Regions from separate parts of the Sphingomonas sp. ID0503 genome, predicted to be linked through region 1. Evidence: predicted binding sites of a transcription regulator. Region 1 holds the regulator's gene; each other region holds the start of a gene.
The links. Region 1 encodes LexA, which represses DNA repair genes until DNA is damaged. Its sites were predicted from a motif close to GTTCCNCNCTTGTTCT; they were not measured.

Region 1 (7,626 bases):
AGCGCAGGACTATCAGGTACTCCGCGATTTAGGCGTGCAGGCGATCTTCGGCCCCGGCACGAACCTGGTCGATGCAGCGACCGAAGTCCTCCAGCTCCTCGGCCACAATCAGCCGCCTGAAGGCATTGGCGAGGCGGCCGAGTGATCCACCTTTATCGTTCCCCGGCGCAGGCCGGGGTCCAGTTCAACGGCCGGGTCTGGACCCCGGCCTTCGCCGGGGAACAATAAGTGTTCAAGAAGATCCTCATCGCCAATCGCGGCGAAATCGCCTGCCGTGTGATCAAGACCGCCCGGCGCATGGGCATCAAGACCGTCGCGGTCTATTCGGACGCGGACGCGCGGGCGAAGCATGTCGAGATGGCGGACGAGAAGGTCCATCTCGGCCCGCCGCCTGCGTCCGAGAGCTATCTCCTCGCGGACAAGATCATCGAAGCCTGCAAGGTGACCGGTGCCGAGGCCGTCCACCCCGGCTACGGCTTCCTGTCGGAGCGGACCTCCTTCGCCAAGGCGCTTGAGGACGCCGGTATCGCGTTCATCGGCCCGCCGGCCGGCGCGATCGCCGCGATGGGCGACAAGATCGAGTCCAAGAAGCTCGCCAAGGAAGCGGGCGTCAACGTCGTTCCCGGCTATCTCGGCGAGATCGCGGATACCGAAGAGGCGGTGAAGATCGCTACCGACATCGGCTATCCGGTGATGATGAAGGCCTCGGCCGGCGGCGGCGGCAAGGGCATGCGCCTCGCCTATTCCGAGCAGGACGTGCGCGAAGGCTTCGAAGCGACCAAACGCGAGGGCCTGTCGAGCTTCGGCGACGACCGCGTGTTCATCGAGAAGTTCATCGAAAGCCCGCGCCACATCGAGATCCAGGTGCTCGGCGACAAGCACGGCAACATCGTCTACCTGAACGAGCGCGAGTGTTCGGTGCAGCGCCGCCACCAGAAGGTCGTGGAGGAGGCCCCTTCCCCCTTCGTTTCGCCGGAAATGCGCAAGGCGATGGGCGAGCAGGCCGTCGCTCTCGCGCGCGCGGTGGGCTATTATTCCGCCGGCACGGTCGAGCTGATCGTCTCCGGCGCGGACAAGACCGGCCAAGGCTTCTACTTCCTGGAGATGAACACCCGCCTGCAGGTGGAGCATCCGGTCACCGAGTACATCACCGGCCTCGACCTCGTGGAGCAGATGATCCGCGTCGCCTATGGCGAGAAGCTGGCCTTCGGTCAGGCGGACGTCGGGATCAAGGGCTGGTCGGTCGAGAACCGGGTCTATGCGGAGGACCCGTATCGCGGGTTCCTGCCGTCGACCGGCCGCCTTGTCCGCTACCGCCCGCCGGCCGAAAGTGACGACGTGCGCGTCGATGACGGCGTCTACGAAGGCTCCGAAATCTCGATGTTCTACGATCCGATGATCGCCAAGCTTGTCACCTATGGCGAGACGCGCGAGGAGGCGATCGATCGCCAGATCGACGCACTCGACCGGTTCGAGATCGATGGTATCGGCCACAACATCGACTTCCTCTCCGCGCTGATGCAGCATCCGCGCTTCCGATCCGGCAACATTACCACCGGCTTTATCGCCGAGGAGTATCCCGAGGGCTTCCAGGGTGCCCCGGCAGGCGAAGGCCTAACCGCGAAGCTTTCCGCCATCGCCGGCATCGTCGCCACGGCGGAGGCGGCGCGCGCCGCCCAGATCGAGGGTCGCCTGAACGGTCCGACACCGCCGCCTGCTGACTGGGTAGCGAAGCTGGACGGTGCCGAGCACAAGGTCTCGATCAGCGGCGGCGCGGTGGAAGTCGACGGCACCGTGCTGGAGATCCACGCCGCCTATGTTCCCGGGCAGCGCCTGATCGAGGCGGTGATCGACAACGAGCCGCTCTCCGTTCGCATCCAGAAGACGCGCCTCGGCTTCAAGCTGACGGCGCGGGGTGCCACGCATGACCTGCGGCTGATGCGCCCGCATGTCGCGGAACTCTCGCATCACATGATCGAGAAGATCCCGCCGGATCTGTCGCGTTTCCTGCTCTGCCCGATGCCGGGCCTGGTCACCCAGATCCACGTCGCGGCGGGCGACACGGTACAGGCGGGTCAGCCGCTGGCGGTGGTCGAAGCGATGAAGATGGAGAACATCCTTCGCGCCGAGAAGACCGGCACCGTCAAGGAAGTGGTGGCCAAGCCGGGTGAGAGCCTGGCGGTGGACGCCGTCATCCTGGAATTCGAACAAGCGTGAAATTGCCTGCTGCACTGCAACAATAGGGTTGCGGTGCGCGTTGGGGTCGGCGAAAGGCTGACCTTATGGAAAGCAGCAAGCTCGTTCTGGAAGCCATCGCGCGGCGCAAGTGCCTCGACGCGACCTACAACCGCATGGATGTGAAGCTGGCACCCCACATCCTCTACACGCGCCATGACGAACTCTATGTGGACGCCGTAACGGTCGAGCGCGAGGGCAATCCTCCGCGCGAAATCAAGGTCGGCACGTTCAAGCTGGCGGGGCTCTCCATCCGCGGCGTGGACGAGCGCTCGTTCGAGCCGCAGCCGGTCTTCAACCCTGCGGACGAGAAGTACGAGGGTGTCACGCTTTTTTCGGTCACCGCCTGACAGCGTTGACGGGCCGGAGCAACGGCGGAGAAAGCTGGTTGCTTGCTCCCCGTCCTTCGACTTAGCTCAGGACAGTCGTTGCCTAGTTAACTCCCGCACCCTTCCGTGCGGCTCGACCAGGCGAGGTTCAGCACCTTCCATCGACCGTCGGCGCGCACCAGGCTGAAATGGTCCGCCCCGCAATGGTGCAACTTCCCGTCGATCGCGAAGGTGTAGAAGCCCCAGACCATCGCCACGTCCCCGTCGATCTCGACCGCCGGGTTTGGCATCCGCTCCTCATATCGCTGCGGCCCCGGCTTCAGCCCAGCCGCCCACTCCGCCCAACTGCGCGTCACGGCCTTGCCCGAGGCATCGACGCTGGTGACGTTGCCGCGCATATCCACTTGGGCGAGCGCGGCCTGGCCGTCCCGTGCCGCCAGCGCCGCGAACACGGCGTTGACCGGTGCCAGCACGGCGGCTTCCTCGCTCGCTGGTGGTGGCACGGGCTCGCCCGGCGGCAGCTTGTCCGGTGAGGCGATGGCGAGGAGGGTAGCGAGCAGCATCATCAACTCCTGAACGTCGTCATGCTGACGAAGGTCAGCATCCATTCGCGCTCACTCGCCTCTTAGACAAATCGCCGGATAGATCCCAGCCTGCGCTGGGATGACGAACAAGATACGGATGACGTGAGGACGAGCGCTCGCTAAGACCCGGCCATGATCCTGGTCATCGACAATTACGACAGCTTCACCTGGAACCTCGTGCATTACCTGCGCGAGCTTGGTGCCGAGGTGGAAGTGGTGCGGAACGACGAAATCGGTGTCGGCCAGGCGATGTCCTCAGGTGCTGCCGGCTTCCTGATTTCCCCCGGCCCCTGCACGCCGAACGAGGCGGGGATCAGCCTCGACCTTGTCGCCGCCTGCGCGGAGCAGCGCCGCCCGCTCTTCGGCGTGTGCCTTGGCCATCAGGCGATCGGCCAGCACTTCGGCGGACGCGTCGTGCGCGCGGCCCAGCTGATGCACGGCAAGACCTGCCCGGTCGAACATGATGGCACGGGGGTCTTCAAGGGCCTGCCCACGCCGTTTACTGCCACCCGCTATCACTCGCTGATCGTGGCGGAGGAAGATCTGCCTCCGTCGCTCCTCGTCAACGCGCGCGCGCCGGACCGCACCGTGATGGGCTTCCGCCATGCAAGCCTGCCGATCCACGGCGTCCAGTTCCACCCGGAAAGCATCGCCACCGAACATGGTCACGACCTGATCGCCAACTTCCTGCGTGAGGCGGGCGTGAAGGTGCTGGAGCGGGCGTGACCACGATCACCCTCCTTCCCGACCCGTCATCGCCACTCGACGGTGCGACGGCGGAGGCGGCGTTTGCCGACATCCTCGACGGCAAGGTCGAGGCGGAGGTGATCGCGCCCTTCCTCGTCACCATGGCGGAGCGCGACGAGACCAGCATCGAGATCGCCGCCGCCGCGCGCGCGCTGCGCGCCCGCATGATCCGCGCGGCCGCTCCCGCCAACGCAATCGACGTCTGCGGCACCGGCGGTGACGGCGCGCACAGCCTCAACATCTCGACGGCGGTGGCGCTGGTCGTCGCGGCCTGCGGCGTACCGGTCGCCAAGCACGGCAACCGCGCCGCCTCCTCAAAGGCCGGGGCTGCGGACACGCTGGAGGCGCTCGGTCTCGATCTCGATCGCGCCGCAGAGACGGCGGAGGAGAGCCTGGCCGACCTCGGCATCGCCTTCTTCTTCGCGCAGAAGTACCACCCGGCGCTCGGTCGCCTTGCGACGGTCCGCAAGGCAATCGGGCGGCGGACGATCCTCAACCTGCTCGGTCCGCTCTGCAATCCCGCAGGGGTGCGCCGCCAGTTGATTGGGGTGGCTCGGGTCGATTACCTCGAAACGATGGCCGAGGCACTCGAGCTGCTCGGCAGCGATGCCGCGATGGTGGTCGCGGGCGAGGAGAACCTCGACGAGTTATCGATCGCGGGGCCGAGCCGCGCCGTGACGTTGTCGGCGAACGGCCTCGCCTCCAGCAAGGTCACGCCGGAGGATGCCGGGCTGCCCGACCATCCCCTCGACGCCATCAGGGGTGGTGACGCCGCCTACAACGCCGCCGCGCTGCGCCGCTTGCTGGAGGGTGAGCTTGGGCCCTATCGCGATGCCGTGCTGCTCAATGCCGCTGCCGCTCTGAAGGTGGCCGGTGAAGTCTACGGGCTTCGCGACGGAGCCGAAGAAGCCGCCGAGGCCATCGACAAGGGGCTGGCCAAGGCGCTGCTCGACTGCTGGATCGACTTTAGCCGATGACCTCTAACCGTTTACAAGCGATCCTTCAGACCAAGTATGAAGAAGTGGCCGTGCGCAGGCCGCAGGGCCTTTCGCACTGGCCTGCTCCTTCACCGCCGCGCGGCTTCCAGCAGGCGCTACGCACGAAAGTCGAGACCCTTGGGACCGGGCTGATTGCAGAGATCAAGAAAGCATCGCCTTCTAAGGGGTTAATCCGAGGGGATTTTGACCCGCCTGCCCACGCCCGCGCTTACGAGGCCGGTGGTGCCGCCTGTCTGTCGATCCTCACCGACGAGCCGTATTTCCAGGGGAGCGCCGATTACCTGATCGCCGCGCGTGCCGCCTGCGGGCTCCCCTGCCTGCGCAAGGACTTCATGGTCGATCCGTGGCAGGTGGCGGAGGCGCGGGCCATGGGTGCGGACGCGATCCTGATCATCGTCGCGGCGCTCGACGACGGGCAGATGGCGGAGATCGAGGCGGCGGCGATCGAACTCGACATGGACGTGCTGGTCGAGGTCCACGACGCCGCCGAGATGGCGCGCGCCGCCGGCCTGCGGTCGCGCCTGATCGGCGTCAACAACCGCGACCTTCGCGACTTCACCGTCGACATCGGCCGCACCATCGATCTCGCCGCGCTTGCGCCCGAAGGCAGCCTGATCGTCGCCGAGAGCGGCCTTGGCAGCCGCGCCGATCTCGACCGGCTGGCCGAATATGGCGTGCGTGCCTGCCTGGTGGGCGAGAGCCTGATGCGGCAGGCGGATGTCCGGACCGCGACCGAGCGCCTGTTGACCGGCGACTGAGTTCGCCCCAAGCGAATGTTGTTGACAGCATCGCGGAACATTCACTACCTGTTCCACATTCGTTCCCGAGTGAGGGCACCGACATGCTGACGCGCAAGCAACACGACCTCCTCTGCTTCATCAGCGACCGTCTGGCGGAGAGCGGAGTGTCGCCTTCGTTCGAGGAGATGAAAGAGGCGCTGGACTTGAAGTCTAAATCCGGCGTGCACCGCCTGATCAGCGCGCTTGAGGAGCGCAACTTCATCCGCCGCCTGCCGAACCGCGCCCGCGCGCTGGAAATTCTTCGGCTGCCTGAGGGAGTTCCGGCGAAGAAGGCGGCACCTGCGGCCGCGAACACCAACACGCCGGTGAAGAGCGAAGTGCCGGTGACACCGCCGGTTGCGGCCAACGACGTGATCGAGATTCCGCTGCACGGGCGTATCGCGGCCGGCATGCCGATCGAGGCGCTGGAGGGGCAAAGCTCACTCTCCGTTCCCGCCGCCCTCCTGGGCCCCGGTGAGCATTACGCCCTCGAAGTTTCCGGAGATTCGATGGTGGAGGCCGGCATTCTCGACGGCGACTATGCGCTCATCCGCCGCGTCGATAGTGCGAGGGAGGGCGAGATCGTCGTCGCTCTCGTCGATGACGCCGAGGCCACGCTCAAGTATTTCCGCCGTGAGGGGCAGATGGTGCGCCTCGATCCGGCGAACCGCGCCTATGATCCGCAACGCTACGCCCCAGCGCAGGTGCGGATCCAGGGCCGGCTGGCCGGGCTGTTGCGGCGGTATTGAGCCGGACCGCGCGCCAGGGGTGATCGTCGCGCGGCAGACGTGCTGCCGTTACGCGGACACGGTCGAAGTCTATGGCCAGGCCGCCGGTCTCCGCGAGGAGCGTTCGGTCGGCCTTAATCCATCTTGGGCGGCAGCTGCGCGGCAGTCGCCGGTCGCTAACGGCAATGTCGGCCATCGCGCAGGCTCGATTGGTTTGGCGGATCGGCGCGAACTGGTCGCTGCGGCTCGCCAGGACCGTCCAGCTTCGCCCACCCCGCGCGACGCGCGCCATGCAGAAGTCGCGGGTGCAGCGGGCGTTGGGGAGCATTTCGAGATCGAGAAGGGCTTCGTCGCTGCCGGCAATTTCGGCGAGCGTGTCGCGGGTGTAGTCTCGGGCACGGGGCCGAAGCAGGGCGAAGCGTCCATCGGATGTCCGCAGCGCCAAGTGCTGACCGTCACCCGTGACGAGGAGGTCCGGCGCAGGAGTCATGAGAGCCATTGCTACTCCGATCAGCGCCGGTGCCAGGCCCCATAGGCGCAGGCGTGTGCGCCACAGCGCAAGCCACAGCCCGCCCGCCACCATCAGAGCGAAAGCGGCAGGCGGCATCGACGGGAGAGCGGCGACCGCGCCCGGTGCGTCGCCGGCGGCACGGGCGATGGCGAGCAGCGCCTCGATTGCCAATCCGGTCGCCCACCATAACGGCGCGCCGAGGCCGATGATGTCGAGCAGCAGCGCCACCGCCTCCAGAGGCATGATGACGAAGGTGCTGAGGGGGATGGCGACGATGTTCGCGAAAGCGCCGTAGAGGCCAGCCTTATGGAAGTGGAACAAAGCGATCGGGGCGAGCGCCGCTTCGATGAGGAGACCGGTGGCGATCAGTCCGCCGAGCGCGCGCAGGAGCCGCCATCCCCTACCCTCTTCCCGGCGCGCGAGCAGGCGGCGGGTGAGCGGGAGTTCGTGGAGCGCCACGATCGCGGTCGCGGCGGTGAAGCTCATCTGGAAACTGGGACCGGCCAGCGCCTCCGGCCAGAAGACGAGAACGAGCAGCGCGCCCGTCGCCACCAGCCGCAGGGTGATCGCCTGCCGCCCAAGCGCAAGGCCGCCGAGGACGAGGAGTGCGGCGATGCACGACCGGACTGTCGGCACCTCGCCGCCGCTGAGCAGCGTGTAGCCGATCGCGGCGACGGCCCCCGCTCCGCCCGCAATGAGCGGCAGCGGCCAGTGC
Region 2 (7,626 bases), 1.8 Mb from region 1:
CTCGGCTCATCTCCCCGTGGAAACATCCGAAATCCAGCCAGTACTGGTTCCGCATGGTCATACCGCCGCGTTACCGCGACGGGGTCGGCAAGAGTGAGATCAAGCAGTCCCTCGGAACCGAGGACATTGGCGAGGCGCGTCGTCTTTGTGCCGCGCGCCAATCCGAGTGGCGAAAGCGGTTCGAAGCGATCGACCTAGAGGAGCGAGCTTCTAATGCTCGGAGCGGCCTGGCCGCCGTCGGTCGCTATATAGATGCGCAAGCAATTCGGCTTGGCGGCATGGATAGTGCGATCGCGTACGAGCTTGAGGGTGTCGCTCTAGCAGAAGCGGCTTATCTCGATAAACCAAGCTCCGTGGAGTTGGGGCTCAGAGAGGGCGAGAGCCACCCCCTCTTGGAGGCGATCTATCCCGATCCCAAAATCAGGGCGTTACGCGACCCGATCTGTCTTCGTCGCGCATCTCTATCCGCCTCTTCGGCCGCCGTGATCAGCGGCTATGACAGCCTCGACCGCGCTGCCGACTACTCGTTTGATCGCATCGTGGCTGATGCGGTCGAGGAGGCCTTAAGCCTTGCCGGTCTCCCCGTCGACGTCAACGCGGAACACCATCAACTCGCGGCACGACATCTCTTGCATCGACTCCGAGATTATCCTCTGGCTGTCAAAGAGACCCTGCGTGCCGCTTTTCCGAGCATTCCGCTTACCAAGTGCGAGGGGACTGACGTGCTCCCCTGATTGTTACCATTCAGAGGTAGAGTCCGGCTCCTTCATGATGGTTGGTTGAGTGTATGACAACCTGTCTGGGGGCATGCCCCCAGACAGGTTCGCCGGCTTTCTCGGCGGGTGTTCTCCCGCCCAGTTTCGAGTGCGGCCTGACGTGATTGTAGTCGTGCCGCCAAGCGTCGAGCACGAAGCGGGCATGGGCCAGCGACGTGAACAGCGTCTCATTGAGGCATTCGTCGCGCAGACGGCCGTTGAAGCTCTCGACGAAGCCGTTCTGCATCGGCTTGCCCGGGGCGATGTAGTGCCACTCGACCCGCCGCTCCTGCGACCAGCGCAGAATGGCCGACGACGTCAGCTCGGTGCCGTTGTCGCTGACCACCGTATGCGGCTTGCCGCGCATACCGATGAGCCGCGTCAGTTCCCGCGCTACCCGTACGCCCGACAGCGACGTGTCAGCCACCAGCGCCAGGCATTCCCGCGTGTAGTCGTCGACCACGCACAGGATGCGGAACCGACGGCTGCACGTCAGGGTGTCGGAGACGAAGTCCAGCGACCAGCGCTGGTTCGGCCCATCCGGCAGCACCATCGGCGCCCGGGTGCCCAAGGCGCGCTTGCGACCACCGCGGCGTCGGACTCGCAGGTTCTCCTCGCGGTATATCCGCAGCAGCTTCTTGTGGTTGGGCGTCATGCCTTCTCGCGCCAGCAGATAGCCCAGGCGCCGGTAGCCGAACCGGCGCCGCTCCCCTGCCAACTCGCGCAGTCGTTGCCGTAGAGGACCGTCATCTGGCCGTGACGACCGATACCGGATCACCCCGCGGCTCACGCCGACCAGGTTGCACGCCCGACGCTCGCTCAGCCCGTGATGCTCACGAGCATGGGCGACAGCGTCCCGCTTAGCGCCGGGCGTCACCATTTTTTTGAGGCCAGATCCTTCAGCACGACGTTGTCGAGCATCGCCTCAGCCAGCAGCTTCTTCAACCGGCTGTTCTCTTCCTCAAGCGTGCGCAGGCGCCGGGCCTCGGACACCTCCAGGCCGCCATACTTCGACTTCCACTTGTAGAACGTCGCCGCGCTGATCCCGTGGCGACGACACACATCCGCCGTCGCCATGCCCGCTTCCTGCTCCTTCAAGATCGCGATGATCTGCTCTTCGCTGAACCTGCTGCGCTTCATCTTCGTCCGACTCCTTCGCGTCGGACTCTACTCAAAATCGGTCACATTTCAGGGGAGCACGTCAGGCCCGTTCTCGACACCTTCGCCTCCTCGCAGTCGACGCGAAGGTTGCTTGAGCGTCCCTGCTCGGTCGATCGAACCTCAGGGCTAAGGAGGTAAATCATAGTATGATTGCTTCTGCGGATTGCATGCTAGCCGCAGGTTCAGTCGCCCCCTTGGGGCGCTAGCAGCTTGTGAGAATGGCCCGAGAGGCAGCTATGCGAGAGCTGCGGCAGCCGATCGCACCCCCGCCACACCTTCGCCTTGCCCGATGTTCCCGATTTGTTCATATTCGCGATAACGGAGATTCGCCCATGAACATCGACCCGAACCGTCTCGCGGACGCTCTTACCGACGCGCCTATCTGGCTACGACACGCCCTCGTACAATCCGATCGTACCTCGCGACGATCGAGCGCGGAATTGCTGGCTAGCATCGTCCTGACGCGGCTCGAAGATCGTCTGCCCGCGGATACTGCACAAGACCAGTTGCCGCTTTGATGGAGGATGGTCCGCTCGATCCGAAACTTGCGAGAGTTGGTCAGCAAGGGTGGCCACATCCATGCCGAATGCCGTGCTTGCGCGAGGGTAGCCAAATTCTCCGTAGCCGATGTGGCAGCCTACTTCGTCGCGCGGGGTTGGGATGACCGCTGGCCAGAATTTGCGAAAAAGCTACGCTGTCACAAGCGCGCCGGTGGATGTGGAAGTCTTTTCCCGAGAGTTCACTGGTACGTTGGACCGCCGCCGCCCGACTCAGACCCACTTCCACCACGTCCGAGATTGGTGAGGGCCACGTTATCACCTCCCAAGAGGGTGAATTCCACCGAGTGGGAGTGCGCCAAGGATGATCGTGAGCGACGCCGTTTGGTGCGACACGCACGCGGATGATCGCAGCTGAACCAGTTGTTCTTACGTACTTATGTCCGAGTTTGCTTGGCAAACTCGGCTTGGACGGTGCTCCAGAGTTCTGCCGTCACGGGGTAGCCGTGGTCATTCGGGATGCAGAGATGCATCTCGCCGGACACCATCTTCGTCCAAGGAACGATAGCTCTGAATGGATCCGCCGGAATGGCGGTGATCACCTCGGCAAAGGTACGGGCTTTTGCAATCCGTTCGAGGATTCTTCGGGTGGGGAACAGCGCATAAGTACTCCCCTCTGCGCAGCACCTTAAGATCGAGAGAGGTGAAGCCCATCGAAAAGCGCTGATCTCGCTTGGATCAACGGTGATGTCACTCACGGAGGGCGCGCGTGCGACGTAGATGCGCGCATCGAAGCAGCGAGTGATGAGCGAGCGCTCTGCTAGGCCTGGTTGCCAGCGAGCGTAGGGTTTGATGGAGAACAAGTCGATTTCTAACCTGCTTGAGGCGAGGGCAGTTTCGAAGGGGCGGCCCTCGGCCAATCCATCGCTGAGACGCCGCGCTCTCTCCGGGGGCGGCGGCGGCGAGAACCCGATAGCAAGTCCACATTCTTCGACGGTTTCGCGAATGGCAGCTACTCGCGCTGCTGCATCCTCTAGCGTCAGGCCCGCAGTTAGCTTTTTCGCCAGGGCAACGTCCGCTGCGTCTACACGCCCGCCCGGGAAAACAAGAGCATTAGGGGCGAATGCCATGGTCGGGGATCGCTGCAGCATGAGAACCTCGAGGCCCTCCGCTGCTTCCCGCAAGATGACGATTGAGCCCGCTGGCTGCAGCGTAGCATCAGAGGGCTGGCCTTCGACGTTGTAGTCAGCCATGTCGCGGTCAGCCCTAGGTGATGCGAGCCGCCTGCGAGCGCGGTGACCCTCGTTGCGTGCTCACAATAGCGGCTAACATGCCTTTTCGCCTAAGCCCAAGGCTTACTCGCTCTTCCTACAGATGCTAGGTTTGTCTCCTCCGAGCACTGCAATCGGCCGAGGACGACGAAAATGGACCGTTTCGATCCAGCTAAGCGCCGAGCGGTGAAAGCCGCAGCGCGGCGCCATGACGACATGGAGTTGGCTGCAGGCCGTGTGACACCGGCCGAGATGCAACGGCGCAACGGAGCGTTTCAGCACATCGACTTTGCCAAGGCTCAGATCGTCCTTAAGGACGAAGACCCGATCCTGTGAGATGATGGCGGTCCAGTCCGCATCGTCATGAGGCTGGCGACACCTCCGCTATCCTACCTGCGCTCTGACATGACAGATCTGTTCAATGCGCCCGTTCCTCCTGGTCTCTCTTCGCGCAACGAGATGATCTCGGCGGAGGAGGAGAAGGTGCTGATGGCAGCGATCGACTCCCTCGATCTGCAGCCATTCGTCTTCCAGCAGTGGACCGGCAAACGTCTGACGCACAGCTTTGGCCTGAATTACGACCTCCAGTCTGGTGCGCTCGCGCGCGCCGAACCCATCCCTGATTGGTTGCTCGATGTTCGGGAGCGTATGGCCGCATTTGCCGGTCTTGCGGCTGATGATCTCGTCCAGGCGCTGCTTCTGCGGTACGACATCGGCGCAGGTATTGGCTGGCACCGTGACCGACCGATCTACGAACACGTCGTCGGCCTATCGCTAGGAGCACCTGCGACCCTTCGCTTTCGTAAGCGCCGCGCGGAGCGGTGGTCTCGGGCATCGACTCCGCTGGAGCCTCGGGGCGCCTACCACCTGTGTGGTGAAGCCCGCCACAATTGGGAGCACAGCGTCGTCGAGATGGATCGCACCCGCTACTCGATCGCCTTTCGCAGCCTTTCGGCCAATGGCAGATCCGTTGTCATGGTTCTCTCCATCTATCGTCGATCGAGCGGCGGCTCGGATTGTCGATCTGGGATCTGATTGTTTGTTGGCCGGCACGACGCCGCCGAGACGTTCCCTCAGCCCCAGAGTTCGGCCTGCAGGTAACCACGAACCTGCTCCAGGCCTTCCTCGCTGTCGAGGATGTGCGAGAGCGCGGAGCTGGCCCGCAGGATCTCAGCGGTGTTGGCCCGGTGGAACCATGCGTACCCGCGATCGACGTCAGATAGCAGCGTAACTGCCAGCCTGACCGTCTCCATCATCCAGATGATGCGCTTGAGGACGGTCAGCGGCCATGCGGTGACTGCTTTCGATCGCAGCTGAGCCAAGGATGCTCCCGCGTCGATGCCGAACATTCGGCGGGTCTCGTCCTCGCTCAGCTTCAGCTCACGGCTCATGCTCTCGGCCATAAGGACGAGCGCCTCGGCAAGCTCCTCCGCTGTTAGCCCGGCGTCCGCTTCACGGGCCTGCCGGAGGACGAACCCGGCGGCGATCTCGCGATCGCCAGTCGCAAATGCGTCATTTCGGGTGGGAGCAGCTTGCTGCGCCAGCCAGGCGTCCAACCTGGCCAGCATCTTTGCCTCATCCGCCATAGCCTGCTCCCTCTCGATAGGCAGACCACTCCGCCTCGACGATGGCTCTCCCCTCTGCACCGTTGATCAACTGCATGACGAAGGTCGAGAAACCGACTGCGGAACGGATCGTACGGGTAGGTATCACGAGATGGGTGTGCGGGTGGTTCATGCCTCATGAGCGCGCTGGCACATGCAGTACCACAATGCAGGCCACGTCGAACTTGCGGGTGAGCGTAGAGGCAAGGCCGCGCGAGAGCTCCCATGCCTCATGCAAGTGCATGCGGGATTTCGGATCCTCAACCTCCGGAAAGCGCAACGTCACGACCGCTGCAAGGTGCAGGATCTTCTCGCCCGCCTTCAGATGGTAAGCCTGCGAAAGCGCCTGCAGATCGCGGTAGGCGTCGGGAGCCTCACGAGGCAGGACAATGTCCCAGGCCTCGCAGGTGTGCCCCTCCCACGACGACCCGGGTGCGGGGCGCTCCGTCGGAAAAAGACGCCTGAGGATGACATCGCCGAGTGTCCGCTTCGGCTCATCGCCGTTCACGGCCTCGATGACTCCGTACGACAGGTTTGGATTGCTGCCAGCTACCGGAACATAGTCCAGACCGGCCGGCGGTTTCGCTTTGTTCGCCATCAGCGCCAAGCCTCCATCGCGGCGTAGCGGATCCGCTTCGCTGCCTGACAGACGCCGAAGTTCCGTTCGTCCCAAGAGACGAAAGTGGGGACCACCTCGATGTGGATGCCATCCGCAGCCAGCCGCAGGTATGCACCCGTTTCCGGCGGAACCAGCCAGAACTCGCCGTATCGAGACTCGCACAGAACATAGTCGTGCACAGAGACGACTGCGTCGTTGAGCCAGTAGCTGACATCCCAAACAACCGGGCTGAGCGCCTCGGGATAGAAGCCGTGTCGCGAGATGACGACATCGGCCCGCATATCCTGCGCCACCTGCCGCATCGCCGGCTGGAACATCGGCAGCATCATCGGTGTGCCGCCGATGACGAGCCGTGGTTTGTCGAAGTACATGGATCCCGCGGGCAATCCCTTGGTGATCGCGGCGCCTCCAGACTGCTCTGTGGCATTCAGCAGGAGCTGGTTCAGGGCGCGCGTCGACGGCGCTACATAGGTTTCTTCGAAGGTAGTATCGTACATTAGAAGTGAAGCTCTCGTTTTATGGCGAACGGCCGTTCGGACGTTCGAAGCCTCCTTCTTCTTTCATCACTTCCAGAAGCTCATTTCATTACTGAGTTCTTCCACTCTTCCAATTCGAGCTGCCGGGCAGCTTCGCGTCTACAAGGACCCACTTTCGGCCGTTCAGCCTGCCCTGCCCATTTCCTGACACCGGTCATTCATCAAGCCGAACAGCGAGGCAGCTCACTCGCGATGTCGAGGGGGTTGATCAAACCTCTGGCTCTTGCGTCACTGGTATCGCAGGCAGGTGGCGGCTCGCCTTTATCTCCAGCAGCCGGATCAGTTCGGGCTGCATGAAGTCGTAGTCGTCCGGTATGTCTAGGCAGATCACGCGCCTGCCCCCGAGAGTCGCCCGGAAGCGCCGCTGCAGCTTGCTGCGGTGCGTCTCTTCCATGACGAAGATCACGTCGGCCCCCGCGACCAGCTCGGCCGTGAGCGGGTTGTCGGCGCCATGGTTGGTGCCGGCTGAGTCCACCTCCAAGTCCTGCCGGCGCGAGAACACCTGCTCGGCGGTGGGGCTACGCAGTCTGTTCTGGCTGCACACGAACAGCACCGTCTGAGTGCGGGGGCGGCTCAACCCTTGGCCCCTACACGCCGCGCCAGACGAGTGGACCTGGCGTCGCGTCGGCCGAGAAGTCGACCTGTAGCACGCGGCGCCGTCGCGGCGGAACGGCGGCGAGCGAGGCGTGGACGATCGACGTGGCGTACAGCCAGACGTCACCACGCGCGGCGAGACATAGCCGCTCGCCGAATGCCGCCACCACGCGCTCGATCTCGGTTTCGGGCAGGCGGCCGAGCCTGTGCGAGCCGGGCACGATGCGGAGGGGCGCGTTGCGCTCGTCAACCGCATCCAAGTGCACGCGCAGCGTTACCATGCGCTCGAGGATCTCGAACGGCGGTTCCACCTGGATCAACCCTGACTTGACCGTCCAAGGCCCGTACCCGTCAGTGTCCATACGCTCCTTGACCACGATCGTACGGTCTTGGTGCCAGCCGAGCGCCCAGTTCCGCTCCACGGTCTTATCGAACAGGATCGCACGTACGGGGCGAGCCTGTTCTCCGAGCACGAATGCCGCGATGGCCCCGATCGGTCCGGCACCATTGAGGAAGGGCTGCAACTGCCGTCCTTCCCCAATCCGCACACCTGGTTTGCTCGTCGGCAGCGCGGCCAAGGCAGTCTCGA
Region 3 (7,626 bases), 650 kb from region 1:
ACCCGGCAGCAAGATCGGCGACCTCTATGCCAGCTATGTCGATGAGGCGGCGGTCGAGGCGAAGGGGCTGACCCCTCTGAAGCCCACGCTCGCGAAGATCGCCGCGATCAAGGACAAGGGCGGCGCGGCGGCGGCATTCGGCGCGACGCGCGGCTGGGACCCCGACGGCCTCTATGGCGAGGTCATCACCCTCGGCCCCGTGAAGATGCAGGTCCAGCTGGATGACAAGAACCCCGACCAGCCGATCGTGTCGGTAAAGCAGGGCAACCTTTTCCTCCCCGACCGCGACTATTACCTCGAAAGCGATCCCAAGCTGGTCGAGGCGAAGACCGCCGCTGCCGCATATCTCACCCAGCTCTTCACGCTGGCGGGCGAAAAGGATGGGGCGGCGCGCGCGCAGGCGATTCTCGATTTCGAGGCGAAGCTCGCCAAGGTGTGGTGGACCCGCACCGAGAGCCGCGATGCGGACAAGACCTACAACATCTGGACCCGCGCCGACTTCGACCGGAACGCGCCCGGCCTGGACTGGACCGCCTTCCTGAAGGCGGCGGGCTTCGAAGGGCAGCAGCGCTTCCTCATTGCCCAGCCCTCGGCGATCACGGGTGCTGCCAAGGCGATTGCTGACACTCCGCTCGCCGTGCTCAAGGACTACGCCTGGGCGCTCACCCTCGACGACGCGGCGCTCTATTTGTCGAAGCCTTTCGTCGATGCGCGCTTCGCCTATCGCGACAAGGCGCTGAACGGCACGCCGGAGGATCAGCCGCGCTGGAAGCGGGGCGTCTATCTGGTCAAGACCGGCATGGCCGACGAACTTGGGCAGGTGTACGTCCAAAAGTGGTTCCCGCCGGAGACCAAGGCGGCGGCGGACCAGCTGATCCGCAACATCCTCGCCGCGTGGAAGCCGCGCCTCGAAAAGCTCGCCTGGATGTCGCCGGAGACCAAGGCCAAGGCGCTGCAGAAGCTCGCCGCCTTCACGCCCAAGATCGGCTATCCCGAAAAGTGGCGCGACTATTCGACGTTGGTCGTGAAGCGTGACGACCTGATCGGCAACTACGCCCGCGCCAAGGAGGCGACCTGGGCCTTCAATGCCGCCAAGCTCGGCAAGCCGGCCGATCGGTCCGAGTGGCAGATGACGCCGATGGAGATCAACGCCTACGCCAATCCGGTGTGGAACGAGATCGTCTTCCCAGCCGCCATCCTCCAGGCGCCGTTCTTCGACCCGAAGGCTGATCCGGCGGTGAACTATGGCGGCATCGGCGCGGTCATCGGTCACGAGCTCAGCCATCATTTCGACGATCAGGGCCGCAAATACGACCCGACCGGCCGCCTCGCCGACTGGTGGACGCCTGCGGACGTCACCCGCTTCACCTCGCTCACTGACAAGCTGGTCGCGCAGTACGACGCCTATGAGCCGCTGCCCGGCGAACATGTGAAGGGCGCGCTGACCCTCGGCGAGAACATCGCCGATCTGGCCGGCCTGACCGTCGCCTATGACGCCTACAAGCTGTCGCTGGGCGGCAGGCCTGCGGCGGTGATCGACGGCTATACCGGCGACCAGCGCTTCTACCTCGGCTGGGCGCAGGTCTGGAGGCGCAGCTACCGTGAGAACAATCTGCGCTCGCGGCTGAAGACCGACCCGCACTCGCCTTCGGCCGAGCGCGCGGCGGTCGTGCGCAATCTCGATCCCTGGTACGATGCGTTCAAGCCGAAGGCCGGCGAGAAGCTGTACCTCGCGCCCGATGGCCGCGTGCGGATCTGGTAGAATAGACAGTGGCGAGCCAAAGCCTGCTGAGCTTCGACGAACCTGAGGACCGGCCGGCCGGCCAGCTTCACCTCTGGATCGTCGGCGGGCTCGCTATCCTGTCGGTGGCGCTCGTCTGCCTCGCGCTCGGGAGTCTTGCGGCCGCCGGTCTGTTCGCCGCCGCGCTCTTCGCCGGCCTGGCGGTGATCCTGTCGACCCGCCGCCAGGCGGCGCTCGCCTCTGCCGCGCCGGAGGCGGACTGGCCGCTCCTCCGCGTCGCCGCCGGCGCCTCGGACGAGGCGGTGGCGGTGACCGGCCGGGGCGGCGCGCTGATCTGCGCCAACGACCGCTTCGCCGCCTGGCTGGGCGAGTTCACCAATCCCGGCGCCGCCGATGGCGATGGCAGGCTGGCCGAGACCGAGCGGGTCGCCTGGCGCGACGGCAATGCGGTTGCGGCGGACGTCCGGATCGGCGGCGATGCGATCGATGTCGAGGTCACCCGCGCCGGCTATGCGCAGGACCATCTCGTCTGGCGCTTTCGTCGCGCCGAGACGATCGACCTGGTCGATCAGGCACGGCGGCTGATCTCCGGTGCCGCCGGCCGCCGCCTGGGCGAGGCGGGGCTGATGGTCGCGCTCGTCGCCGGCGACGGCACGCTCCTCGAAGCCAATCCCGTCTTCCTGCATCGTGCGCTGGGCGGCCTTTCCGCCCGTATCGACGGCCAGGACTTCATCACGCTCCTGACCGCCGGCACCGACGACCTGATCCGCTTCGCAAACGAGGGGGAGAGCGCCAGTCCGCTCCGCTTCGTGCAGGTTCCCCTGCGCGACGATCCGGACTCCGACGCCCTCTTCCTCCTCCTCGACGAGCATCCCGGCGCCCGCGCCAGCGCCGCGGCGGAAGGGCATCTCAACGCCCTCCTGTCGATGCTCCCGCTCGGCCTCGCGCTCGCCGACCGCGACGGCCGCTTCCTGTTCTTCAACCAGGCGTTCGAACATGCCGCCGGCATCACGCCCGAAACGCGACCGGTCTACCCCAGCGACCTCGTCGAAAAGGAGGACAAGGGCGCCGTCGCCGACGCCGTGCGCCGCTTCGCGAGCGGCGGCACGGCCTTCGCCACCGACCTCGCCGTCCGCCTGAAGGATCGCCCCGACGAGCCGGTGGCGCTGACCATCGCCAGCGCACGCGGCCTTGGCGACGCCACCGTCCTCCTCAGCCTGAAGGACAATTCCGAAGAGGTGAAGCTGAAGCGTCAGGTGGCGCAGGCGACCAAGATGCAGGCGGTCGGCCAGCTCGCCGGCGGCGTCGCCCACGATTTCAACAACATCCTGACCGCGATCATCGGCCATTGCGACCTGATGATGATGCGTCATTCGCCGGGCGACAGCGACTATGACGACATCCAGCAGATCAAGCACAACTCCAACCGCGCCGCCGGCCTGACCCGCCAGCTCCTCGCCTTCTCGCGCCAGCAGACGCTCCGTCCCCAGCTCCTGCAGGTGCCGGACGTGGTGTCGGAGGTGTCGAACCTCCTCAAGCGCCTGCTCGGCGAAACGGTCACGCTGACCGTCAAGCATGGCCGCGACCTCGGCACCGTCCGCGCCGACCCGGGTCAGCTGGAGCAGGTGATCGTCAACCTCGCGGTCAATTCGCGCGATGCTATGCCGGACGGCGGCACGCTGACCATCCAGACTTTCGCGGTCCCCGCATCCCAGGTGAAACGGATCGACAGCGAGATCATGCCGGTGGTCGACTACACCGCCCTCAAGATCGCCGACACCGGCACCGGCATCCCGCCTGACATCATCGGCAAGGTGTTCGAGCCGTTCTTCACCACCAAGGAGGTCGGCAAGGGCACCGGCCTCGGCCTCTCCACCGTCTACGGCATCGTTAAGCAGACCGGAGGCTTCATCTTCGCCGATTCGGTGATGGGGGAGGGGACGAGCTTCACGATCTACCTGCCCGTCCACCATGCCGAGACGGCCGCCGCTCCCGCCGCGAAAGCCGCGCCCGCCAAGGCCAACGAGCTTTGGGGCACCGGCACCGTCCTCCTCGTCGAGGACGAGGACATGGTCCGCGCCGTGGCCGAACGCGCGCTCACCCGCCAGGGCTATGCCGTGGTCACCGCCTCCAACGGCGAAGAGGCGCTCGAACTGCTGGAGGAGCGGGATCTTGCGATCGATCTTCTCATCTCGGACGTGGTGATGCCGGTGATGGACGGCCCGACGATGGTCCGCACCATCCGCGAGAAGCTTCCCGACATTCCGGTCCTCTTCATGTCCGGCTATGCCGAGGAGCAGTTGCGCCGCTCGATCGACCTCGACCGCGTCGCTTTCCTGCCAAAGCCGTTCTCGGTCCAGCAGCTGGCCGAGGCTGCCCGGGACGCCGCCGGGTTGAAGTGATTGACGCCGCGCCGGTTTCTTTCCATCTACGGCCCTTGCGTTCCTGTAGGGGGTTAGATGAGCGGGAAGCCCGCGGTCCTGATTGTCGAGGATGAGCCGCTGATCGCCATGATGCTCGAGGATTTCCTCGAGATGCTGGATCACCCCGCCGCCGGCAATGTAGACAACGTCGCCGATGCTGTCGCGCGCGTGGGGCAGGGCGGCTTCGGTGCGGCCATCCTCGACGTGCATCTGCGCGGGGGCGAGCCGAGCTGGCCCGTTGCCGACGCTTTGGCGGATGCGGGAATCCCCTTTCTGCTGGCGACCGGCGGGCATGTCGATCCGCCGCCCGCCCGCCATGCCGCCGCTCCGGTGCTGAACAAGCCCTTCACCATGGATGGCGTCGCCGCCGCGCTCGGCCGGCTGTTCGGGCAGTAGGAAACTTGTGCGTTCATGTGCGTTTCGCGCGCATGACACGGTACTTCTTCGACCTTCACAACCGCACCGGCGCCACGACCGATGAGGAGGGGCGCGAATTGTCCAATCTGGACGATGCCCGCGAAGCCGCTGTTCGCGACATCCGGTCTCTGCTAAGTGCCGAGGTCCATGATGGGACGCTCGACATGAAGGGTCACATGACAGTGCGGAAGGACGGCGGCGGAGACGTCCTGTATGTCGCGTTTACCGAGGCGCTGCATGTGCGTGCGCCCGGCGACTGATGATCGAACGCCACCTCGCGCGATTACACGCTAGACATCAGCTTACCGCGGAGGAACAGCACGCCATCCGTGCGACCGTTGCGGAGGTGCGGGAGTTTCGTCGCGGCATGACCGTGGTGCGCCAGGGCGACCGGCTCTCCACCAGCATGCTGGTGGTTGAAGGGTTCCTCGCGCGCTACAAGGACCTGGCCGGGGGGCATCGCCAGATCAGCGAACTCCATGTTCCCGGCGACTTTGCCGACCTGCACGGGTTCACGCTGAAGCGTCTCGACCACAGCATTCTCACCATAACCGATGCCCGGATCGCCATCGTCCCGCATGAGAGGATCGGTGAGCTGGTCGATGCCTTTCCCCGCATCATGCGGCTCTATTGGTTCTCGACCAATCTCGACGCCGCGATCCATCGCGAATGGGTCGTCTCGCTCGGCAGCCGCACCGCCCTGTCCCGCGTGGCCGCTTTGTTCTGCGAACTTCACACGCGCCTGGACGTGGTGGGCCTGATGAAGGGCGACAGCTTCGAATTCCCGCTGAATCAGTCGGAGCTCGGCGAGTGCATGGGGCTGACCGCCGTCCATGTGAACCGCACCCTTCGCCAGATCCGCGAACGGGGGCTGGCGACGTTCCGTCGGGGGCGCGTCGATGTCCACGATCTCGCCGGCCTGCGCGAAGTGGCGGAGTTCGACGACAGCTACCTCTATCTCGACGGCTACGAGGAGTAGGCGGGCTCCGCGGCCCCCGCTTCGATCTGGTCGAGCCGATAGCCGTAATTGTGCAGCGAGGTGAGCCTGAACCCCGTTTCCGGCCGCAAGTTCAGCTTGGACCGCAGGCGAGAGATGTGGACGTCCAGCGTGCGGGTCGGCAGGTCGGCCGCGAGGCCCCAGGCGCGTTCCATGATGTACGCCCGCGACAGCGGCCGATGCATGTTCTGGAAGAGGAGGAGCGCGAGCTCATACTCCTTGCCCGTCAGCACCACCCGCTCGCCGTTCACCGTCAGGGTCGCGCTCGGCTGGTCGAAGACATAGGCGCCGAAGGTCAACTGCGTTTCCCTCGAGACCGGATAGGTCCGCCGCAGCAGCGCGCCGACGCGCGCACGGAACTCGGCAGGGCGGATCGGCTTGGTCAGGTAATCATCGGCCCCGGCCTGCAGCGCGGTGACGATGTCCCCCTCCGCATCGCGCACCGTGACGATGATCGTCGGCGGCACCGGCTTGTCGCTCTGGCGCAGGCGGTGAAGCAGGTCGATCGCGGTGCCGTCGGGCAGCATCCAGTCCAGGATCAGCAGGTCGAACGTGTCGCGGCGCAAACCCGTTTCGATCGCGGCGACCGTGCCGAAGCTCCGGCAGTCGCGTCCATCGCCTTCCAGTATCTCGGCCATCTGGACCGACAGGGCGGGATCGTCTTCCAGCAATGCGACCCGCATGAAGTCCGCCCTTTCCGCGCGTCGCACACGCAAGCTATTGCGCTGCCGTCATAACCTAAGCGAAGCAGGCTTGCCAATCTTACCTGTGTTCTCCCCTTGTTCGAACGGAACAAACAGGATACATGAGCGCTTCCCGTTGCCCATTCAGGCGCGACGATCTAGCAGGGAGGCAGGCCGTGGCCGCACAGCTTAAAGTGATCGGATCCGAGGGGACGGGCGTGAATTCAGACAGGCAGAAGGCGCTCGACGCCGCACTGGCGCAGATCGACCGCGCCTTCGGCAAGGGCTCTGCGATGAAGCTGGGCAGCCGGGAAGCGATGCAGATCGAGGCGGTGTCCACCGGTTCGCTCGGCCTCGACATCGCGCTCGGCATCGGCGGCCTGCCGCGCGGCCGCATCATCGAGGTGTTCGGCCCGGAAAGCTCGGGCAAGACCACGCTGGCGCTCCACGCCATTGCCGAGGCGCAGAAAGCGGGCGGCACCGCCGCCTTCGTCGATGCCGAACATGCGCTCGATCCGGTCTATGCGAAGAAGCTCGGCTGCGACATCGACGAACTGATCGTGTCGCAGCCCGACACCGGTGAGCAGGCGCTGGAGATCGCAGACACGCTGATCCGCTCCAACGCGATCGACGTGCTGGTGATCGATTCGGTCGCCGCGCTGGTGCCCCGCGCGGAGATCGAGGGCGAGATGGGCGACAGCCATGTCGGCCTGCAGGCGCGCCTCATGTCCCAGGCGCTCCGCAAGATCACTGGCTCGATCAGCCGCTCGCGTTGCGTCGTCATCTTCATCAACCAGATCCGCATGAAGATCGGCGTGATGTACGGCTCGCCGGAGACGACGACCGGCGGCAATGCGCTGAAGTTCTACGCCTCGGTCCGCCTCGACATCCGCCGCACCGGCCAGATCAAGGAGCGCGAGGACATCGTCGGCAACACGACGCGCGTGAAGGTGGTCAAGAACAAGGTGTCGCCGCCGTTCAAGCAGGTCGAATTCGACATCATGTACGGGGAAGGCATCTCCAAGGTCGGCGAGATCCTCGACCTCGGCGTCAAGGCCGGGCTGGTCGAGAAATCGGGCGCCTGGTTCAGCTACGACTCGATCCGCATCGGCCAGGGCCGCGAGAATTCGAAGAACTACCTGCGCGAGAATCCGGAGGTAGCCGACCGCCTAGAAAAGGCGATCCGCGCCCGCACCGAGGCCGTCGCCGAAGAACTGATGGTCAATCCTGGCCCGGAAGATTGATCGACTGCTCCGGGGACCCGGCGCGTTGTCGTTTTCCCGGAACCTTCGGAACCTTCGGCCAAGCAGACAAGCTCATCCTCCCCCGGAGGGGGAGGGGGACCGCCGAAGGCGGTGGAGGGGT
Region 4 (7,626 bases), 600 kb from region 1:
CAAAGTCGAAGCGGTGCGTTCGTGGCTGGTTCTCGACTTTGCTCGAACCGAACGGTGAAGGGGGGGTGATGGGAGGGGGAGAGCGGGGCGATCGTCCTTGGCATATGGCCGTGGGTACTGCCGCGGTCGCGCGACATGCCTTCGGCGACGGCGCGGGTCATGATCGCGCCTTGCTGCCAGAATGCGCCTTCGAGGTTGTAGGGCGGGCGGGGCGCACGCGCGCCTTCGTCCGGAGGCATTGCTTTAAAGGGCATCGGCGCGGGTTCGCTGCGGCGGCCGAGTTCGCGCATCGCGGGGCGCTGGTGCGCGGGGAGCTGGTCGATCTGCGCCTGCAGTTCGTCGCGCTTGGCGCGCTTCTTCGCGATGCGGCGTTCCAGCCAGGGGTCGCTGCCCTCCGGTGCGTCCGGGCTTTGTGCCCAGCGTGCGCCGGGGCGCCAGCCGCCGGAGCGGTTGGGGATTAGGCCATCCTCCGTCCGTTCGGGCTGAGCCTGTCGAAGCCCCGGTGCCGGCCCTCTCACTGGCCCTTCGACAGGCTCAGGGCGAACGGCGTTGGGGGAGGAGGATCGGGTGAACGGGGGGTGGGGATCCGCCGGTGCCTCAGGCCGCTTGCCGGCGCGCGCCTCGATTGCCCGCAGCCGGTCGATCGCGAGCTGGGGCAGGTAGAGCGAGGCGACCCGTGGCATCACATTCCTCCAATATCCATTCATGGCCGTCGCCGCCGCGCTGGCGGGCGAGGGTGACGCGCCAGCAGGCGCGGCCGACGCCTTCGACGGGCAAAGGCGCAGACGGCGCGCAGGCCAGCCGCCAGCGGGTCATCGCCGCCGATGTCTCGGCCAGCGGATCGCTGCCCGATTTCTTATGGCGGCGGTGGAGGAGCGCCATGGTGCCGCCTTCCTCCGCCGCAAGCTGTAGCCGGCGGGTCGCAGCCATCGAGGCCTTCGCCACCTCCCCCACCACCGCGGCGAGGCCGCCATGGCGCAGGCCTTCCTCCATCACCGCCAGCACCTCCTCATCGGAGCGCGCCTCGGCATAGAGCACCCGATCGGCGTTCAGCCCGGCGCAGGCGAGGCCGGGGGCGAAGAGGTCGCGCCGGGTGAGCGTCCAGAGCACGGTGCCGGGGAGGCGGGCGGCGATCCCGGTGACGAACAGGGTGGCGGCGGCATCATCCCACAGGCCGGAGGACGCGCCCGCCGCCTCGTGCAGCGCAGCCAGGGCCAGGCCGCCCTCGGCAAGCCGGCCGTCGATCTCGTTGATGCCGAAGGGCAGGGCACCGGCATCACCGCGGCGACCGGCATGTTCGATCGCCTGCACTTCCGCACGCAGGGCGGCCAGACGGACATCACGGGCAGGCGACAGGGACACGGCGACTCACAATCTCTATGTTCCTATTATGTTCCGTTCTCGGAGTGCGAGTGTCAATCGCTCACAGGTGCTTCGAGCGGCCAAGTCGATCAGGATGATTGGAGCAATCGGTTATCCCCGCACCGGGCATAGGGGTATCAGGACGCATGGCGATCGGAGGCGGTCGCCCTCCCCAAGGTACGCTTCAGAGGAGCCTGAACATGGATGCGAAGACCGGAGAGAATGGCGGCGCTTGCCCCTTCGGACATGGCGCGCCCAAAAAGCGGCGGCAGGGCAATCGCGACTGGTGGCCCGAGGGTCTGAGCCTCACCGGTCTCAACCAGCATTCGCCGCGATCGAACCCGCTGGGCGCGGATTTCGATTATGCGGCGGCGTTCAAGACGCTCGATCTCGATGCGGTGATCGCCGACCTGACCGCGCTCATGACCGACTCGCAGGATTGGTGGCCGGCGGATTTCGGCCACTATGGTGGCCTGTTCATCCGCCTCGCCTGGCATAGCGCGGGTACCTATCGCATCACCGACGGGCGCGGTGGCGCGGGCGGCGGGCAGCAGCGTTTCGCGCCGCTGAACAGCTGGCCGGACAATGCCGCGCTCGACAAGGCGCGCCGGCTGCTTTGGCCGATCAAGCAGAAATACGGGAATGCGCTGAGCTGGGCGGACCTGTTCGTGCTGGTCGGCAATGTCGCGCTGGAATCGATGGGGTTCAAGACCTTCGGCTTCGCCGGCGGCCGCGCCGACACCTGGGAGCCGGAGGAGCTTTACTGGGGACCGGAAGGCACCTGGCTGGGTGACGAGCGCTATTCGGGCGAGCGGCAGCTGCACCCCGGCCTCGGCGCGGTGCAGATGGGCCTGATCTACGTCAACCCGGAAGGGCCGAACGGCAACCCCGATCCGCTCGCCTCGGCACGCGACATCCGCGACACCTTCGCCCGAATGGCTATGGACGACGAGGAGACGGTCGCGCTGATCGCGGGCGGCCACACCTTCGGTAAGACGCATGGCGCGGGCGACCCGTCCTTCGTCGGCGTCGAGCCTGAAGGCGCGGTGATCGAGGACCAGGGCCTCGGCTGGCGCAGCAAGTTCCAGTCGGGCGTGGGCGCCGACGCGATCACCTCCGGCCTTGAGGTGATCTGGAGCCAGACGCCGACCCAATGGTCGAACCGCTATTTCGAGAACCTGTTCGGTTTCGAGTGGGAGCTGACCAAGAGCCCGGCGGGCGCGCATCAGTGGGTGGCGAAGGATGGGCCGGAGAACGTGCCCGATCCGTTCGACCCGGAGAAGAAGCGCAAGCCGACGATGCTGACATCCGACCTCGCGCTGCGCGTGGACCCGGAGTACGAGAAGATCAGCCGCCGGTTCCTGGAGAACCCGGACCAGTTCGCCGACGCCTTTGCCCGCGCCTGGTTCAAGCTGACCCATCGCGACATGGGCCCGCGCGGCCGGTATCTCGGCAAGCTGGTGCCGGATGAGGTGCTGATCTGGCAGGATCCGATCCCCGAACTCGACCATCCGGTGATCGACGAGGCGGACATTGCGACGTTGAAGTCGACACTACTCGGCCTCGGCTTCACTGTGCCGCAGCTGGTGTCGGTGGCTTGGGCTTCCGCGTCGACTTTCCGCGGGTCGGACAAGCGTGGCGGGGCCAATGGCGCCCGTATCCGCTTCGCCCCGCAGAAGGACTGGGACGTCAACAACCCCGCGCTGCTGGCCAAGGTGCTGGAGAGGCTGGAGACCGTGCAGGCTGAGTTCAACGCCGGTGCCAGCGGCGGCAAGAAGGTGTCGATGGCCGATTTGATCGTGCTGGCCGGTGCGGCAGCGGTCGAGAAGGCGGCGCGCGATGGCGGTGTGGACATCACCGTCTCCTTCACGCCGGGCCGCATGGATGCGTCCGAGGAATGGACCGACGTGCATTCGTTCGAGGCGCTGCGCCCGGTCGCCGACGGCTTCCGCAACTACTACCACAACAGCAACTTCATGGCGCCGGAGGAGGCGTTGGTCGACAAGGCGCAGCTCCTTCGACTTTCCGCCCCGGAGATGACGGTGCTGGTGGGCGGCCTGCGCGTGCTCGGCGCGAATGCGTTCGAGGCGACGGAGGGTGTGTTCACCGATCGGGTCGGCACGCTCAGCAACGACTTCTTCGTCAACCTGCTCGACATGCGGACGCAGTGGGTGGCGACGGAGGACAAGAACCGCTTCCAGGGCGTCGACCTGAAGAGTGGGGCCGCGCGTTGGACCGCGACGCGGGTGGACCTGATCTTCGGATCGCAGTCGGAGCTGCGGGCGCAGGCGGAGGTCTATGCGCAGTCGGACTCGAAGGAGAAGTTCGTCCGCGACTTCGTGGCGGCCTGGGACAAGGTGATGAACGCCGATCGGCTGGACATGCTGAAGCCGGCGGATGCGTTCAGCCAGAAGCTGTCGGCGTAAGCGGAGAGCGGCGGGCAAGGCTTGCTCGCCGCCTCTCACGCAAGCTCCGATTTGGCGGAGCATAGAAGAACGAGTTTATCTACTTCATAGATAGACATTAAGGTTGACTGGTCCTTTGGAGGATCGGTCGTGTCCATGAAGCTTGCAGATAACTACCGAGGCAGGGCGTCATGGCGGTGACCTGCCTGATCGTGCCCGGCCTGATGGGATCGGGGCCGGACCACTGGCAGAGCCGGTGGGAGGCGGAGCGGGATGACTGCCGCCGCGTTGATCTCGGCTGTTGGGATCGGCCGCGCCGCGACATCTGGGTCGAGGCGCTCGACCGCGCGGTTGCCGCCAGTCGCCGGCCAGTGATCGTCGCGCATAGTCTCGGCTGCCATGCCGTCGCCTGGTGGGCGCGGCTGGCGGGCGCGCGTGCGGGCAAGGTGGCGGGGGCCTTGCTGGTCGCCCCGCCCTCCGTCGACCGGGCGAGCTGCGATCATCGGCTGACGCGGTTCGCGCCGACCGCCGACATCATCCTGCCGTTCGAGGCGCGGCTGATCGCCAGCCGGGACGATCCTTATGCGACCATCGAGGAAGCGGGCGACATGGCGGATCGCTGGGGCGCGGAACTGGTCGACCTCGGTGCGCTGGGGCATATCAACGCGAAGTCGGGTCTGGGCAGCTGGCCAGCGGGGCAGGCGATGCTGGATCAACTTATCCGGCGCTGCGGCGGCTTGAGCACGACCGCAGACATCACGACAGGGATCAGAGCATGAGCGGAAGGAGCACGGCGCTGCGCGTCCTGGACAGTGGGGTCGTCGCGGAGGCGCCCTGGAACATGGAGGTCATCGGCCGGCAGCTTCGCGCTGCCCGACAGGCCTGGCGTGAGGCGCATCACCGCCATCTTGAGGTCGGTTTCGAGGGCTTCCCGTCGCGGCAGCGGGTGGAAGAGGTGGTGAACGGGTTGTGCGCCGCGCTCTTCCCGCGCCGGCTGGGCGAGGCGACCGGGGAGACCGACGAGGACGCCTATGTCGAGGCGACGCTGGGCCGGGCGCTCGACCTGCTCCACGAACAGGTGAAGCTGGAGCTGCGGTACTGGAGCGCCGAGGCGGCGCAGCCCTTCGACGATGAGGATGCCGCTAACATCCTGCGCCACTTCGCGGCGGGCCTGCCGGAGATCCGGTCGCTGATCGACAGCGATGTGGAGGCGGCGTTCCTGGGCGATCCGGCGGCGCGCAGCGTGGACGAGATCCTGATCTGCTACCCTGGCGCGCTGGCGGTGATCCACCACCGGCTGGCGCATCGACTGCATGGACTCGGCGCGCCGCTGATCGCGCGGATCATCTCCGAGATCGCGAATACGCGCACCGGCATCGACATTCATCCGGGGGCGACGATCGGCCCTAATTTCTTCATCGATCACGGCACCGGCGTGGTGATCGGCGAGACGGCAATCATCGGCGCGCGGGTACGGCTGTACCAGGCGGTGACGCTGGGTGCGCGCAAGCTGCCGGGCAACGGCCTGTCGATGCGCGAGCGGTTCGCACGACACCCGATCATCGAGGATGACGTGGTGATCTATGCGGGGGCGACGATCCTCGGCCGAGTGACGATCGGGCGGGGATCGGTGATCGGCGGCAATGTCTGGCTGGTCGAGGACGTGCCTGCGGAAAGCTTCGTGACGCAGGGCGAGGTGCGCCTTCGCGTGACCTCGGCGAGCGGACTGCCGGAAGAACGCTAGGCCGCGCGCCGCCGTCCGTCCGCGACGCAGGCGGCGGCGATGTCGTTGGTGACGTTGCCGACGGTGCGGAAGAGGTCCGGCACCGCCTCGATCGCGAGGAGGAGGGGGAGCATGACGGTGGGCACGCCCACCGCGATGCACACAGGTGCGATGGTCGCGAAGAAGGAGACCTGAGCAGGTAGCCCGACCGCGCCTAGGCTGACCGGCACCGCCACAAGCGCGACGATAGCTAGGCCGGACACGCCAAGCGGAACGCCGTGAAGATGAGCGAGGTAGACGGCCACCCCGACATTCGCCGCCGCACTCGCCGCGCGGAAGATCGACACGGCGAGGGGGAGCACGATACCGGTGGTCGTTTTCCTGACGCCGAGCCGTCCGGCCGCTTCGACCATCAACGGCAGGCTGGCGAGCGAGGACTGCGTGCCGAGGGCGACCGACTGGGCGGAAAGTGTGGCGGCAGCGAAGCGATGGGGCGCGGCACCGCCGAACGCCGCCCATCCGTAAGCGAGAACTGTGGCGGCAAGGCAGCAGACGGCGACGACCACGACATATTGGCCGAGCAGCCCGAAGGCAGAGGAGCCGAGGCTTGCGCCGGCACCGACCGCAAGCGCGGCTATGCCGATAGGCGCTACCAGCAGCACCCAGCCGACGATGACCAGCATAGCCTCGACCAGCGCCTGCAGCGGGCGAAGCAGCGTGTCGGCGAGCGCGGCGTCGATCCGGGCGAGCGCGAAGCCGAGGAACAGGGCGAAAACGACGAGCGGCACCATCGCGGTGTCCGCGGCGGCCTTGATCGGGTTGGCCGGGATGATGCCCTGGTACCATGCGCCCTCCATCGGCGGCACGGGGGCAATACCCTGCGGCGGCACGCCGATGACCGGCCAGAGGCGGAGCAGCGATTCCGCACAGGCCGCCGCCGTGACGGTGGCGAGAATCAGCATCGCGGCGAAGGTGACGAAGGCGCGCAGCGTGGTGCCGCCCGCCGAGGCGGCGCGCGACGCGGTGCAGATGCCGTTGACCAGGAGCCCGAAGACCAGCGGCACCACCGTCATCGTCAGGGCGGAGAGCCAGAGGCTGCCGATCGGTTCGGCAATTTGAAGGAGCGCGGGGACGCGGTCACCCGCCGCGATGCCTGCGATCAGCCCGATAGCCAGACCGGCCAGCAAACGGAGCGGACGTGCCTTGATCACCGCCCGCGTTCGATCACGGCGCTGACGAGGGCGATGCGCTCGACGCCGTGATAGGCGGGTTCGTCCAGCTCTTCGCCGAATACGTCGGGGTCGATCTCGCGATAGTCGAGCGCACAGTGCTGGTCGTCCGCCAGGCTGCTGAGCGCGGCTTGGAGTGCGTCCTGGCCGTCGATGATCGCGCTGCCGGTATAGAGGACGAAGCGGCCGGCTGGGGCGAGGCGGGGCACCGCCTCCTTCGCCATGTCCAGCGACACCTCTGCCCCGTGCATACCGCCCCCGTCGCGATAGGTACGGGCGGCGGCGTTGATGATGTAGGGCGGATTGGCGAAGATGAGGTCGAGATCGCCTTCGATCGGTGAGAGATCGCTGGTGAGGTGGAAGTCGCTGCGGACGCCGGCCGCCGCCGCATTGACGCGGGCGAAGGCGAGCGCCTTGGGATTCACGTCGGTCAGCGCGATTTCGACGTTCGGGCAGAGCATGGCGGCGGCGATCCCGCCGACACCCGCGCCCGTGCCGATGTCGACGAGACGCGCGCCGTCCCGTTCGGGACAGCGGGAGAGTTCGCGCGCGATCAGGTCGGCGAAGCGATAGCTGTCCGGGCCGAAGAAGACCGAGTCCTCAGCCTCGGTCGGGAAAGCGGAATGGACGAACAGGTTCGGCCCGAGCGACGAGACGCGGACGTTAGACCTTATGGCGTCGCCTTCTGCGGCGAGATGACCTGCGGAAAGCAGCGCCTGGAGTAAGCCGCCAGCGAGGATCGTGGGATCGAACGGCAGGCTCCAGCCGAAGGCGTCGCGCAGGTCTCGACTCGGGCCGGGTAGCTTGTGGCGAAGGACGCGTTCATGCGTCGCCGGTGTGGGCGTGATGAAGTGGTAAGCCTGCCGACGCAGATAAGCCAGCAGGCCGACGAGGGTCTCGTCGACCT

Region 2: ACM608_RS01015 (DUF6771 family protein) is a predicted target of LexA. The motif match lies at 2,208-2,223, and genes of this name have one in related genera.
Region 3: recA (recombinase RecA) is a predicted target of LexA. The motif match lies at 6,349-6,364, and genes of this name have one in related genera.
Region 4: ACM608_RS06825 (ImuA family protein) is a predicted target of LexA. The motif match lies at 1,382-1,397, and genes of this name have one in related genera.

What each region holds. Positions count from the first base shown of each region.
Region 1 is NZ_JBLZUR010000002.1:1,816,039-1,823,664, forward strand. It holds gene scpA (methylmalonyl-CoA mutase) at 1-145, shown strand, start outside; gene ACM608_RS09815 (acetyl-CoA carboxylase biotin carboxylase subunit) at 229-2,217, shown strand; gene ACM608_RS09820 (hypothetical protein) at 2,283-2,585, shown strand; gene ACM608_RS09825 (nuclear transport factor 2 family protein) at 2,672-3,172, opposite strand; gene ACM608_RS09830 (anthranilate synthase component II) at 3,281-3,874, shown strand; gene trpD (anthranilate phosphoribosyltransferase) at 3,871-4,872, shown strand; gene trpC (indole-3-glycerol phosphate synthase TrpC) at 4,869-5,651, shown strand; gene lexA (transcriptional repressor LexA) at 5,735-6,421, shown strand; partial or broken gene ACM608_RS09850 (ComEC/Rec2 family competence protein) at 6,954-7,626, opposite strand, start outside.
Region 2 is NZ_JBLZUR010000002.1:2,004-9,629, forward strand. It holds gene ACM608_RS01005 (DUF6538 domain-containing protein) at 1-734, shown strand, start outside; one part of gene ACM608_RS01010 (IS3 family transposase) at 745-1,643, opposite strand; one part of gene ACM608_RS01010 (IS3 family transposase) at 1,643-1,895, opposite strand; gene ACM608_RS01015 (DUF6771 family protein) at 2,249-2,434, shown strand; gene ACM608_RS01020 (NUDIX hydrolase) at 2,851-3,666, opposite strand; gene ACM608_RS01025 (hypothetical protein) at 3,838-4,020, shown strand; gene ACM608_RS01030 (alpha-ketoglutarate-dependent dioxygenase AlkB) at 4,090-4,719, shown strand; gene ACM608_RS01035 (hypothetical protein) at 4,758-5,270, opposite strand; gene ACM608_RS01040 (hypothetical protein) at 5,425-5,886, opposite strand; gene ACM608_RS01045 (hypothetical protein) at 5,886-6,404, opposite strand; gene ACM608_RS01050 (low molecular weight protein tyrosine phosphatase family protein) at 6,652-7,020, opposite strand; gene ACM608_RS01055 (phytanoyl-CoA dioxygenase family protein) at 7,031-7,626, opposite strand, start outside.
Region 3 is NZ_JBLZUR010000002.1:2,470,575-2,478,200, reverse strand. It holds gene ACM608_RS13140 (M13 family metallopeptidase) at 1-1,762, shown strand, start outside; gene ACM608_RS13135 (response regulator) at 1,771-4,143, shown strand; gene ACM608_RS13130 (response regulator) at 4,201-4,560, shown strand; gene ACM608_RS13125 (DUF6894 family protein) at 4,578-4,841, shown strand; gene ACM608_RS13120 (Crp/Fnr family transcriptional regulator) at 4,841-5,560, shown strand; gene ACM608_RS13115 (response regulator transcription factor) at 5,548-6,261, opposite strand; gene recA (recombinase RecA) at 6,438-7,505, shown strand.
Region 4 is NZ_JBLZUR010000002.1:1,218,672-1,226,297, forward strand. It holds gene ACM608_RS06820 (DUF6504 family protein) at 1-683, opposite strand, end outside; gene ACM608_RS06825 (ImuA family protein) at 598-1,362, opposite strand; gene katG (catalase/peroxidase HPI) at 1,563-3,788, shown strand; gene ACM608_RS06835 (RBBP9/YdeN family alpha/beta hydrolase) at 3,959-4,546, shown strand; gene epsC (serine O-acetyltransferase EpsC) at 4,609-5,511, shown strand; gene ACM608_RS06845 (dicarboxylate/amino acid:cation symporter) at 5,508-6,701, opposite strand; gene ACM608_RS06850 (methyltransferase) at 6,698-7,603, opposite strand; gene ACM608_RS06855 (hypothetical protein) at 7,544-7,626, shown strand, end outside.